DNA from 4 places in the Brenneria nigrifluens DSM 30175 genome. Region 1 is predicted to be linked to each of the others. Evidence: predicted binding sites of a transcription regulator. Region 1 holds the regulator's gene; each other region holds the start of a gene.
The links. Region 1 encodes ArgR, which controls arginine synthesis, uptake and breakdown. Its sites were predicted from a motif close to ANTGAATAAAAATACANT; they were not measured.
Positions count from the first base shown of each region.

Region 1 (3,147 bases):
ACAAAGCTCGTTATTAGGGAGAGCGTACCGAGGGGCCGTAGCGGCGCAAGCCGCCGACAAATTTGCCGGGAGCAAATTTGAACAGCATTTATGCTGGCCCACCAGGGTGGGACACAAGGATGTGTCCCATAATAGCCCCTCGGTACGGTAGGCCCGGGTATCTCAGGCTTACAGGCAACTTTGTCAGTAACCTCCCGCATATTAATGCGGGCTTGTCCCTAATAAAAGTAGGAACCGCAATGCGCGTATTGGGTATTGAAACATCCTGTGATGAAACCGGCGTGGCCATCTATGACACGCAGGCCGGTTTACTCGCTAATCAGTTGTACAGCCAGGTAAAACTCCACGCCGATTACGGGGGCGTCGTTCCCGAACTGGCTTCGCGCGATCACGTGCGTAAAACGGTGCCGCTGATCCAGGCGGCGCTGCGTGAAGCGGATTTAACCGCCGGCGACATTGACGGCGTGGCCTATACCGCCGGTCCCGGACTGGCGGGCGCGTTGCTGGTCGGGGCGACGGTAGGGCGCGCGCTGGCCTTCGCCTGGAACGTGCCGGCGGTGGCGGTGCACCATATGGAAGGGCATCTGCTGGCGCCGATGCTGGAAGACAATCCGCCCGAGTTTCCTTTTGTGGCGTTACTGGTTTCCGGCGGCCATACGCAGCTTATCAGCGTGACCGGGATTGGCGAGTATCGGCTGCTGGGCGAATCAATCGATGATGCCGCGGGCGAAGCGTTCGATAAAACCGCCAAGTTGCTGGGGCTGGATTATCCGGGCGGGCCGATGCTGTCAAAAATGGCGCAGGCCGGCGACGCCGCGCGTTTTACCTTCCCGCGTCCCATGACCGATCGCCCCGGGCTGGATTTCAGCTTCTCCGGTTTGAAAACCTCTGCCGCCAACACTATCCGCAATAACGGCGATGATGAACAAACCCGGGCGGACATCGCCCGCGCTTTCGAAGATGCCGTGGTGGATACGCTGGCGATTAAATGCCGTCGCGCGCTGGATGAAACGGGGTTCAAAAGGCTGGTGATGGCGGGCGGGGTGAGTGCCAACCGTACGCTGCGTCAGCGTCTGGGCGAGATGATGGCAAAACGGGGCGGGGCGGTGTTTTATGCCCGGCCGGAATTTTGCACCGACAATGGCGCGATGATCGCCTACGCGGGAACGGTTCGCCTGCAACAGGGTGAAAGCCGGGAACTCGGCATCAGCGTGCGCCCGCGTTGGCCTCTGGCCGAATTGCCCGCCCTTTGAACGGGTAATCATCGGTAGCCGGCGTTACTGGCGATAACGGCTTTACGTATGGCGGGCTATCCCTTGCCCGTCGGTTATTGCCGTCGGGCTAGAGTTCCTGCTCGAACAATACCAGAATCGCCTCGTAGAGCTGCTTAACGCTGAATCCTCTGGCTGGGGTGGTGAAGATGGTATCGTCGCCGGCGATGGTGCCGAGGATCCCTTCTGATTTACCCAAGGAGTCCAGCAGGCGGGCAATCAGCTGCGCCGCGCCGGGACTGGTGTGGATAACCACCACGGAATCATTGAAGTCGACGTCCAACACCAGGTTTTTGAGCGGACTGGTGGTGGTGGGCACGCCCAGTTCGGTTGGCAGACAGTAAACCATTTCCATTTTGGCGTTACGGGTACGCACGGCGCCAAACTTGGTTAACATGCGGGAGACTTTGGACTGATTGATGTTTTCAAATCCGTCTTCCTGCAAAGCCTGGACGATCTCGCTCTGAGAACTGAACTTTTCTTCTTTCAGCAGCGCCTTGAACGCTTTAACTAAGTCTTCCTGTTTTGTCGAGTTACGCATTCCGCACCGGATTCATATGGTTATCTGTGGCGTTATTATGCAGATTAGTGAATTTTTATGCAACTATGCTGCCTATTATATCGCCAATCGGCGCTGTTGACGGTTCAAAAAATCGCCGCTTGCGGCGGCCCGCAGGGGGGCGGGCAAGGGATAGTCCGCCATAACAAAACTATCTCTGCGGCGTGTCTGAAAAATGCGTCATACGTCACATAAAGGTGAATTAAATGTTATCAAAATGATGTTATTTAGCTACTCTCGATCGGTGTACTATCGCTCCCAGGTTAACCGATCATAAATGCGCGCTGCATTATTAGTCCAAATGCTCATTAACTTTACTTACCTTTCTAATTAATAGCGTTTTTTGGTTTATTATTATAGACATAGGGTGTTTTCAGTCTTTAGGCAACTATTTTCGCTGACGGTAAGTAAATACGCTTTGTTTTTCTTCTGATGTTTATTCTATAACTAAATGAATTAACGGCATTTTTGTACTTTACGATAATAAGGAGTTTAGGATGAAAGTTGCAGTTCTTGGTGCGGCAGGCGGCATTGGTCAGGCCCTTGCGCTCCTCCTCAAAACCCAGCTTCCTTCAGGTTCAGAATTATCTCTCTATGACATCGCGCCGGTAACCCCGGGCGTTGCGGTCGATCTGAGCCATATTCCTACCGCGGTCAGAATCAAGGGCTATAGCGGCGAAGACGCCACGCCTGCTCTGGTCGGCGCGGATATCGTGCTGATATCCGCCGGCGTCGCCCGTAAGCCGGGTATGGACCGTTCGGACTTATTCAACGTCAATGCGGGTATCGTTCGTAACCTGGTTGAGCAAATTGCCCGTACCAGTCCGCAAGCCTGTATCGGCATTATCACCAACCCGGTCAATACGACCGTTGCCATTGCGGCCGAAGTGCTTAAGAAGGCCGGCGTTTACGACAAAAATAAACTGTTCGGCGTAACCACGCTGGATATCATCCGCTCTAATACCTTTGTTGCCGAACTCAAAGGCAAGCAACCGGAAGATGTCAACGTCCCCGTCATCGGCGGGCACTCCGGCGTGACCATTCTTCCCCTGTTGTCGCAAATCCCCGGCGTGAGCTTCAGCGAGCAGGAAGTGGCGGATCTGACCAAACGTATCCAGAATGCGGGCACCGAAGTCGTTGAAGCGAAAGCAGGCGGCGGATCCGCAACCTTGTCGATGGGGCTGGCGGCCGCTCGATTCGGCCTGTCTCTGGTCCGGGCGCTACAAGGGGAAAATGGCGTGGTCGAATGCGCCTATGTGGAAAGCGATGGCCAATATGCCCGCTTCTTCGCCCAGCCGGTCCTGCTGGGTAAAAACG
Region 1 covers NZ_CP034036.1:4,031,792-4,034,938, reverse strand. Annotated here, with positions in the region: gene tsaD (tRNA (adenosine(37)-N6)-threonylcarbamoyltransferase complex transferase subunit TsaD) at 240-1,253, shown strand; gene argR (transcriptional regulator ArgR) at 1,342-1,812, opposite strand; gene mdh (malate dehydrogenase) at 2,328-3,147, shown strand, end outside.

Region 2 (3,147 bases), 270 kb from region 1:
TGGAGGCCTTCGGCCGGTTCCAACTGCTCTGCGCCCTGCGTCGCGGGACCTGGGGCGTGGAAGGATTGAACGCGCGTATCGCCGAACTGCTGTTTGACGCCGGGCTGCTGGGCGCGTGGCGCAACTGGTATCCGGGACGGCCGGTGCTGGTGACCCGCAATGATTACGGACAGAAACTGATGAACGGCGATATCGGCATCGCGCTGGAGGTGCCTCAGCGGCTGCCCGACGGCGGGCAAAAGGCGGGCATCCGCGTGGCGTTTCCCGCCGGCGACGGTTCGGGGGCGATCCGCTGGATATTGCCGGGACGTCTGCCGTCGGTGGAGACGGTGTTCGCCATGACGGTGCATAAGTCGCAAGGTTCGGAGTTCGCCCATACCGCGCTGTTGTTGCCGGACAATCTAAGCCCGATTCTGACTCGGGAGCTTATCTATACCGGCATCACCCGCGCCCGCCACTGGTTTAGCCTGGGCGGCGGAGAGCGGCACGATAGGGTATTGACCGACGCGGTGAGCCGGCGGGTATTGCGCTCCGGCGGATTGCTGCTCGATTAGCCGGCCGCGCAACGGCTGCCGGCTTCAGACCAGATCCAACACCAGTATTTTTGAGCGGCGACGATAGTTGTATAGCTCCTGTTTTTTCTTCGGCAGCACTTCCACTTCCGCGAGTAAAAAACCGCGCTCCTGGAACCAGTGAATACTGTGGGTGGTCAGGACGAAAAGTTTTTTCAGCCCTTGCTGACGCGCCTGGGCGGCGATTTTCTGCAGCAGCATATCGCCGCGCGAGGAACTGCGATAGTCCGGATGCACCGCGACACAGGCCATCTCGCCGATGCTCTCTTCCGGGAAAGGGTAGAGCGCGGCGCAGGCGATGGTCAGGTTGTCGCGCACCACGACGGTAAACTTGTCGATCTCCATTTCCAACTGCTCGCGGGAGCGCCTGACCAGAATGCCCTGCTGTTCCAGCGGGCGGATCAGCTCCAGAATGCCGCCGATATCGTTGATAGTGGCGCGGCGTACCTGTTCGGCGCTTTCCATCACGATCTGCGTGCCGATGCCATCGCGGGAAAACAGTTCCTGGAGCAATGCGCCGTCTTCCCGATAGCTGATCAGATGACTGCGGCGTACGCCGCAGCGGCAGGCTTTGACCGCGCCGCGCAAAAATCTGACGGTGCCGGACTGGTAATCCCCTGCCTGCTCCATGGCTTCAATGCGCTGCTGGGCGTCATCCGGGAATAGCTCGGAAATGATCTTGCCGTCTTCATTAATCACCCCCTGCGAAGAGCAGAAGCCGATCATTTTCTCCGCCTTCAGCTTGATCGCCAACTGGGTAGCGACTTCCTCCGAGGTCAGATTAAAGCTCTCCCCGGTGACGGAAACCGCCACCGGGCCGAGCAGAACAATCGCTCCGCTGTCCAACTGGCGGTGCAGGGCATCTTCGTCAATACGGCGGATACGCCCGCTGTGGCAGTAGTCGACGCCGTCGTCCACGCCGAGGGGCTGGGCGATGATAAAGTTTCCGCTGACGACATTAATGTGCGCGCCCTGTAGCGGGGTATTGTTCAGACTCATGGAGAGCCGGGCGGTGATATCCAGTTGCAGCATCCCGGCGGCCTGCTTGACCAGCTCCAGCGTGGTCCGGTCGGTGATGCGGATATTCTTGTGATAGCGTGGTTCGTAGTGATGCGTGGTCAGGTTACTGTCAATCTGGGGGCGCGCGCCGTACACCACCACCAGCTTAATCCCCAGACTATGCAGCAGCCCGATATCGTTAATGATACTGGCGAAGTTTTCATTCTCAATGGCCTCGCCGCCCAGCATAATGACAAAAGTTTTGCCACGGTGGGCATTGATATAGGGAACCGAGTGGCGGAAGCCTTCCACCAGTTCTGTACTACGCTCCTTCACTGTGACTCCTGTTTGCATTTTTATTCGTAATTTCTGTATTTTTATTCTTTATCAGGCAAAACGCAAGGGGTAAGTAACCGGCGAAATAGGGGAGGGATAAATTAAGAATTTCCCCTAACGGGCCTGAAATATAGGGTGCGTAATGCATAAAAATGATTTTTGAATGACATAGGGATGGAGATTGGTTAAAGTTTTCGAAATTTTTAGCGCTCTGTTTTGCGCATTCGCCAACGACACAGTAATCAGATCGGAGTTGCATGTCTTATTCGAATCACAATCTGACTCGGCGGCGCCTGTTGCAAAGCGCCGCGGCAACCTGGCTGTTAAGTGTAAGCGGTATCGGCATGGCCGCCGCCGCGCAGGTGATCGCCGTGCGCGTCTGGCCTTCCTCTTCCTATACCCGCGTCACGCTGGAATCAAATCTTGCGCTCAAGTATAAGCAGTTCACCCTCGGCAACCCGGATCGCATCGTGGTGGATATCGAAAATATCCACCTGAATAGCGTGTTGAAGAGTATCTCCAGCCAGTTTCAGCAGAACGATCCCTTGATTAAAACTGCCCGCATCGGCCAGTTTGATAAAAATACCGTGCGTCTGGTGCTGGAGCTAAAACAGGGGACAGACGCCAAACTGTTTACCCTGAGCCCGGTCGCCGAGTTCCGGCATCGTCTGGTGATGGATCTCTACCCTCTGGCCGGCCGTTATGATAATGCGGAAGATCCGTTGCTGGCGCTGCTGGAGGATTACAACAAGGGCGATCTGGAGCGGACGCTGCCGGCGGAGGCGCCGCAGCAGGGCAAAGCCGGGCGCGACCGTCCTCTGGTGGTTATGCTCGATCCCGGTCACGGCGGCGAAGACCCCGGCGCTATCGGCAAGAATAAAACCCGCGAAAAGGATATCGTACTGCAAATCGCCCGTCGGCTGCGCGCGTTGATCGAACGCGAACCCAAGATGAAAGTGTATATGACGCGCAATGAAGACGTGTTTATTCCGCTGCGCGTGCGGGTGGCCAAAGCGCGCAAGCAGCGGGCCGACCTGTTTATTTCTATTCATGCGGATGCGTTCACCAACCGCGCGGCCAGAGGTTCGTCGGTATTCGCGCTGTCGAAGAAAGGGGCGACCAGCAGCGCCGCAAGCTTTCTGGCGCAGACGCAGAACGAATCGGATTTGATCGGCGGGGTCAGCATGAGCGGCGATCGCTATCTCGACCACACCATGTTTGATCTGGTCCAGACCGTGAC
Region 2 covers NZ_CP034036.1:3,759,257-3,762,403, reverse strand. Annotated here, with positions in the region: gene recD (exodeoxyribonuclease V subunit alpha) at 1-554, shown strand, start outside; gene argA (amino-acid N-acetyltransferase) at 579-1,925, opposite strand; gene amiC (N-acetylmuramoyl-L-alanine amidase AmiC) at 2,165-3,147, shown strand, end outside.
Region 2: the regulator ArgR is predicted to act here: its motif matches at 1,940-1,957, upstream of argA (amino-acid N-acetyltransferase).

Region 3 (3,147 bases), 240 kb from region 1:
AGCAGGAAAAACAGCTGGTGCTACAACCGGGCGACTTCGTGGTCTTTTTCCCCGGCGAAGTACACAAGCCGCTGTGCGCCGTGGGGGAGCCCGCGCCGGTGCGCAAAGCGGTGGTGAAGATCGACGCGTCGCTGGTGCGCTGACTGTTTTCTCCTCCCCGGCGAAGGCTGTCTCTTATACACAAATCCAAGGAACCTCTAGAGGCCATGTGTATTCTGGTCTTGGGTTCATTCTTGGTTCTTTGTTCTTTGTTTTTTGCTTTTCGTCGGCGTAAGAAATCACGCTGAGGTGGACGACCCCGCGAATGCGCCGCAGGGAAGCGGCGCAAGCCAGTGCCGCGTCGGACAAAAACGCCGGGAGCGTTTTTGAACAGCGCTTGCGCTGGCCCGGTAGGGCGAGTCTCAGGGATGAGACGAGTATTCCGTCACTGGCGGTTCGGGAAAGGGGGCGACCGCCGAAGGCATCGCGTCAGCGACGTGATTTCAGCCACAAGCCCGGGTCCGGAGGGTGGTGGCGCTTGAACCACCCTGCGTCGGGCGCGTGCTGCGACATAGCAGAGAAATGACGGCCTTCTAGCGCACGAAATAGCGCTGAACTCACATATACCGTTAACAGTATATGTGACTAAGAGACAGCCGGCGAAGGGGAGGAGGCCGGGGGGCGCTAATCCTGGCTTAGCGTCGCCACCATCACCGCTTTAATGGTGTGCATGCGGTTTTCCGCCTGATCGAACACGATGCTGTGCGCGGACTCGAACACCTCGTCCGTGACCTCCATTCCGCCCTGTAGTCCGTACTGCTCGGCCATTTGTTTGCCGAGCGTGGTCTGGTCGTCATGGAACGCCGGCAGGCAGTGGAGGAATTTCACCTGGGGATTACCGGTGGCGGCGATCATCGCCATATTCACCTGATAAGGTTTCAGCAGCGTAATGCGCTCCAGCCAGGTCTCCTTGGGTTCGCCCATCGAGACCCACACGTCGCTATAGATATAGTCGACCCCCGCCACGCCCGCGGCGATATCCTCCGTCAGCGTAATGCCGCCGCCGGTCCGTTTTGCCGCCGCCTGACATTCCGCCACCAATCCCGCTTCCGGCCAGCAGGCTTCGGGCGCCACCAGACGCAAATCCAGCCCGGTGAGGGCGGCCGCCTCCAGCATGGTATTGCCCATATTGTTGCGGGCGTCGCCGACGTAGGCGAGCTTTATGGACGACAGCGCCCTGGCGGGTAAATGCTCCTGCATGGTCAGTAGATCCGCCAGCAACTGCGTCGGGTGGAATTCGTCCGTCAGCCCGTTCCACACCGGGACGCCGGCATATTGCGCCAGCGTTTCCACAATCTGCTGGCCGTAGCCGCGATACTGGATGCCGTCGTACATGCGGCCCAAAACGCGCGCGGTATCCTTGATGGACTCCTTATGCCCGATTTGACTGCCGCTTGGCGCCAGGTAGGTCACCTGCGCCCCCTGGTCGTACGCAGCAACTTCGAAAGAGCAACGGGTGCGGGTCGAATCTTTTTCGAAGATGAGTGCGATATTTTTGCCCGACAGGCGGCGAACTTCGGCAGCGTTTTTTTTATCGGTTTTCAACTGCGCCGACAGGGCTAAAAGAGCGGTAATTTCTACTGGCGTAAAATCCATTAATCTTAAAAAATGACGCTTGTAAAACGGGTTCATGAGGCATATCTCCATGCGGCTCAACGCTAAATGTTGAATTAAAATTCACTTTATATGTGTAATTATTCAATTTCAAGTGTCGGCGGCAAACTTTATGGTGGAGACGGGCGCGACGCTGTGGGAGAATGCCGCAATATTACGCCGATTAATGAGGATAGAGGCATGGCCAACCGCGAATTGCTGGAAGAACAACGTGAAGAGACACGCCTGATCATCGAAGAGTTGCTGGATGACGGCAGCGACCCGGAGGCGCTCTATACCATTGAGCACCATTTCTCCGCCGAGAAGTTCGAGGTGCTGGAAAAGGTCGCCGTGGAAGCGTTCAAACTGGGTTATGAAGTGACGGATGCGGAAGAGCTTGAAGTGGAAGACGGGATTTTACTGATGTGCTGCGACGCCATCAGCGAAGTGGCGTTGAACGCGGAGCTGATCGACGCGCAGGTGGAACAGCTTTTGACGCTGGCCGAGCGTTACGGCGTCAACTATGACGGCTGGGGCACCTATTTTGAGGATGGCGAAGACGGTGAAGAGGGGAACGACGAGGATTTTTACGACGAAGATGACGACGGAAAACGTCATTAATCGCCACGTTCCGCCTTATGCAACGCTGCGGGGGGGGAAACCGCCCGCGGTCGTCGGCGGGCCGCGCCTCCTTCCCGGCGCGGTCGCAAAGCCGGCCGCTGATTACAGCACTTTCAGCATGGTCACTTCGCAATCGGTATGGCCGGTATGCCCCATGGAATGGGGAATATGTTCAAACCCCAGTGATTCATACAGCCGGATGGCGCTGGTCAAATGGCCGGTGGTCTCCAGATAGCAGCGGCGAAAACCCCGCCTGCGGGCGAAATCCAGCGCCTGTATGGCCAACTGCCTGGCCAGGCCTTTGCCGCGCAGAACCGGTAAAAAATACATTTTTTGTAGTTCACACACATCTTCATCACCGTCTACCAGTGGGGCGATACCGCCGCCGCCAACGACTTCACCTTCATATTCCAGTACCCAATAGGCGCTGGCCGGCTGATTGTATAGTTCAAACAGGTGGTCCAGGTCGGGGTCGGATACCGTGTAGCCTTTGTCGGCCGTCAAACCGAATTCGGCGGAAACAAGGCGGATAACGCGGGCAATCGCCGCATTGTCTTGTACCGTAATCGGACGAATTCGATAGTTGGCGGGAGTACCGGTTGTCATGATATTTGCTCTTGTCTTTACGGTATCGGGGTTCGCATGAGTGCTGGCGATTGTAATACCATTTAATCCCAATTTGATGCAATGACCGATTGCTGATGTTGGGGGCGGGTTAACCGTAATGGATTGCCGGTAGTGCGTTGGTGGACTGGCGCAAGACGATATGAGCCCGCAGTGATGGCGTTGCATGAAATGGAACGCCGTTATCAGATGGTCAGCGGCGATGTTTTGGCAAAAGTGTCAGGGGGGATGTCGGAGATATGATTATTTTAAATAATTGCATGTATAAAA
Region 3 covers NZ_CP034036.1:4,276,053-4,279,199, reverse strand. Annotated here, with positions in the region: gene EH206_RS20100 (NanQ anomerase/TabA/YiaL family protein) at 1-143, shown strand, start outside; gene argF (ornithine carbamoyltransferase) at 664-1,671, opposite strand; gene rraB (ribonuclease E inhibitor RraB) at 1,834-2,253, shown strand; gene EH206_RS20080 (GNAT family N-acetyltransferase) at 2,356-2,859, opposite strand.
Region 3: the regulator ArgR is predicted to act here: its motif matches at 1,704-1,721, upstream of argF (ornithine carbamoyltransferase).

Region 4 (3,147 bases), 1.1 Mb from region 1:
CTTTTTTTACTTTTCTTCACAATAGGGCCTGATTTTGGGGGCGCGGGGAAGGTATTGGCGGCGGTCATCGGGCTGCGAGGGGCGGCCACCGCTGTTGATACGCGGTGGCCCTCGCCTTTACGCCGGGGATTAAGGGATCAACCGCGGCAGAAATGTTGAATCAACTGCGATATCAGCGCCCGCGTGGGTTTGATAAAGGCGGTATCAAGGAATTCGTCCGGCTGATGCGCCTGATCGATGGAGCCGGGTCCCAGCACCAGCGTGGGGCAGAGCTGCTGAATAAACGGCGCTTCGGTACAGTAATTGACCACCTCCGTCGGCGTGCCCAATAATTTTTCCACCACCGACACCAAATGGTGATCCGCCGGGCATTCATAACCGGGGATCGGCGGGTGCAGTTCGGCAATATTCAACCGGCCGGGCCAGCGTTCGCTCACCGGCGCCAGCGCTTCGGACAACAGGCCGTTTAGATCGCCGAGCGTCAGCCCCGGCAGCGGGCGGATATCCATATGCAGTTCGCAGCAGCCGCAGATGCGGTTGGCGGCGTCGCCGCCGTGAATATGGCCGAGATTTATCGTCGGGTAGGGAATATGGAACGCCGGGTTGTGATAGCGCTCCTGCAGGGTATTGCGCAGCACCAGCAGATGGGAGACGGCCTCATGCATCAGCTCGATGGCGTTAACGCCGCGGGAGGGATCGCTGGAGTGCCCGGACTGCCCCTGAATCCGAATGGCGCTGGACATATGGCCCTTGTGGGCGCGCACCGGCTGTAGCGAGGTGGGTTCGCCGATAATGGCGCAGTCCGGTCTGACCTGCGTGGACCCGGCGAAATATTGGGCGCCGGCCATGGTGGTTTCTTCATCGGCGGTGGCGAGCACATAGAGCGGCTTGCTCAGCCGCGCCGGGTCGATATCGCGCAGAGTATCGAGAATAAAGGCGAAAAAGCCTTTCATATCGGCGGTGCCCAGGCCGTACAGCTTATTGTCGTGCTCGGTCAGCGTGAAGGGATCGCGCGTCCAGCGTCCGTCGTCGAACGGCACGGTATCCGTGTGCCCGGCCAGCAATAGTCCCCCTTTGCCTTCGCCTATTCTGGCCAGCATGTTAAATTTATGTTGCGTTCCGGGAACGGGCTGCACTTCGACATGAAAGCCCAAATCGCTGAACCAGCCGGACAGCAGGTTGATTAACGCCTGATTACTTTGATCGAGCGCGCTGTCGGTCGCGCTGATCGACGGCGTGGCGATCAACGCCCGGTATAGCTCAAGAAAAGGGGGTAAATTCATCTTCACTGTTGACAGCCTCTGGTTAGGATAGTATCAATATTCATGCATTTATTTTGAATAAAAATACAATAACGCCAGGCGAAAGGAAACCTCAAGGTCATCCGCGACGAGCAATCGTCATTTCGTCCGGCTTCGCGGGTGAACGGCGTGATGGCGCCGGTGAGCCCTGTAGCCTGGTCCGCAGATAAGTAAGAAGGTACGCAGAATCCCATGCTGAATACGCTGATTGTTGGTGCAAGCGGTTATACCGGCGCCGAACTTGCACTTTACCTGAACCGTCACCCACAGATGAACATAACCGCTTTAGCCGTTTCAGCGCAAAGCGTAGATGCGGGAAAATCAATATCCGATTTGCATCCGCAGCTGAAAGGCATCATTGACTTGCCGGTCCGGCCGTTGACCGATGTCGCTGAAGCCGCCAAAGGCGCGGACGTGGTCTTTCTGGCGACGGATCACAAGGTCAGTCACGATCTGGCGCCCGAGTTTCTGGCCGCGGGTTGCACCGTCTTCGATTTATCAGGCGCGTTTCGCGTTAACGATGCGGAATTTTACCGCCGCTATTATGGTTTTGAACACCAGCACGCCGACTGGCTGGCGCAGGCGGTCTACGGCCTGGCCGAATGGCGGGCCGAGGGCATCAAGCAGGCGCGGCTGATTGCCGTGCCGGGATGTTACCCCACCGCGTCGCAGCTGGCGCTGAAGCCGCTGGTGGACGGCCAGTTGCTGAACGCCGCGCAATGGCCGGTGATTAACGCCGTCAGCGGCGTCAGCGGCGCGGGACGCAAAGCCTCGATGACCAACAGTTTCTGTGAGGTCAGCCTGCAGCCTTACGGCATTTTCAACCATCGCCATGAGCCGGAAATTTCAACCCACCTCGGCACGCCGGTCATCTTTACGCCGCATCTGGGCAACTTCGCCCGTGGTATACTGGCGACCATCACCTGTCGGCTACGGCCGGGCGTCACGCAGCAGGACGTCGCCGAGGCTTATCACAACGCCTACCACGACAAACCGCTGGTGCGCCTGTATGAGAAGGGCGTGCCGGCGTTGAAATCCGTGGTGGGGCTGCCGTTCTGCGATATCGGTTTTTCCGTGCAGGGCGAACACCTGATCGCGGTCGCCGCGGAGGATAATCTGCTGAAAGGCGCGGCGGCGCAGGCCGTACAGTGTATGAATATTCGTTTTGGTTTCCCGGAAACCCAGTCTTTACTTTGATCGCAATTTACCATTCTGAGGCGCGAAGAAAACAATGAATCCGTTAATTATCAAGCTAGGCGGCGTTTTACTGGATAGCGAAGAGGCGCTGGAGCGCCTGTTTGGCGCGCTGGTGGCCTATCGCCGGCAACACCAGCGCCCGCTGTTGATCGTGCACGGCGGCGGCTGCCTGGTTGACGAACTGATGAAAAAACTGTCGTTGCCGGTGGTGAAGAAAAACGGCCTGCGGGTTACGCCGGCCGATCAGATCGACATCATTGTCGGGGCGCTGGCCGGTTCGGCGAATAAAACGCTGCTCTCGTGGGCTAAGAAGCACGGCATCGACGCCGTCGGCCTATGTCTGGCGGACGGCGGCAGCACCAGCGTGACGCAGTTGGATGAGGAGCTGGGATTCGTCGGTAAAGCGCAGGCGGGTTCACCGGCGTTGTTGAATACGCTATTGTCGTCCGGATATTTGCCGGTGGTCAGCTCTATCGGCATTACCGACGGCGGCGACCTGATGAATGTGAACGCCGACCAGGCGGCGACGGCGCTGGCGCAGACGCTGGGGGCGGATTTGATCCTGCTTTCCGACGTGAGCGGCATTCTGGACGGCAAAGGTCAGCGCATTGCGGAAATGACGGCGCAAAAAGCGCGGCAGCTCATTGAG
Region 4 covers NZ_CP034036.1:231,254-234,400, forward strand. Annotated here, with positions in the region: gene argE (acetylornithine deacetylase) at 138-1,289, opposite strand; gene argC (N-acetyl-gamma-glutamyl-phosphate reductase) at 1,494-2,498, shown strand; gene argB (acetylglutamate kinase) at 2,533-3,147, shown strand, end outside.
Region 4: the regulator ArgR is predicted to act here: its motif matches at 1,336-1,353, upstream of argC (N-acetyl-gamma-glutamyl-phosphate reductase).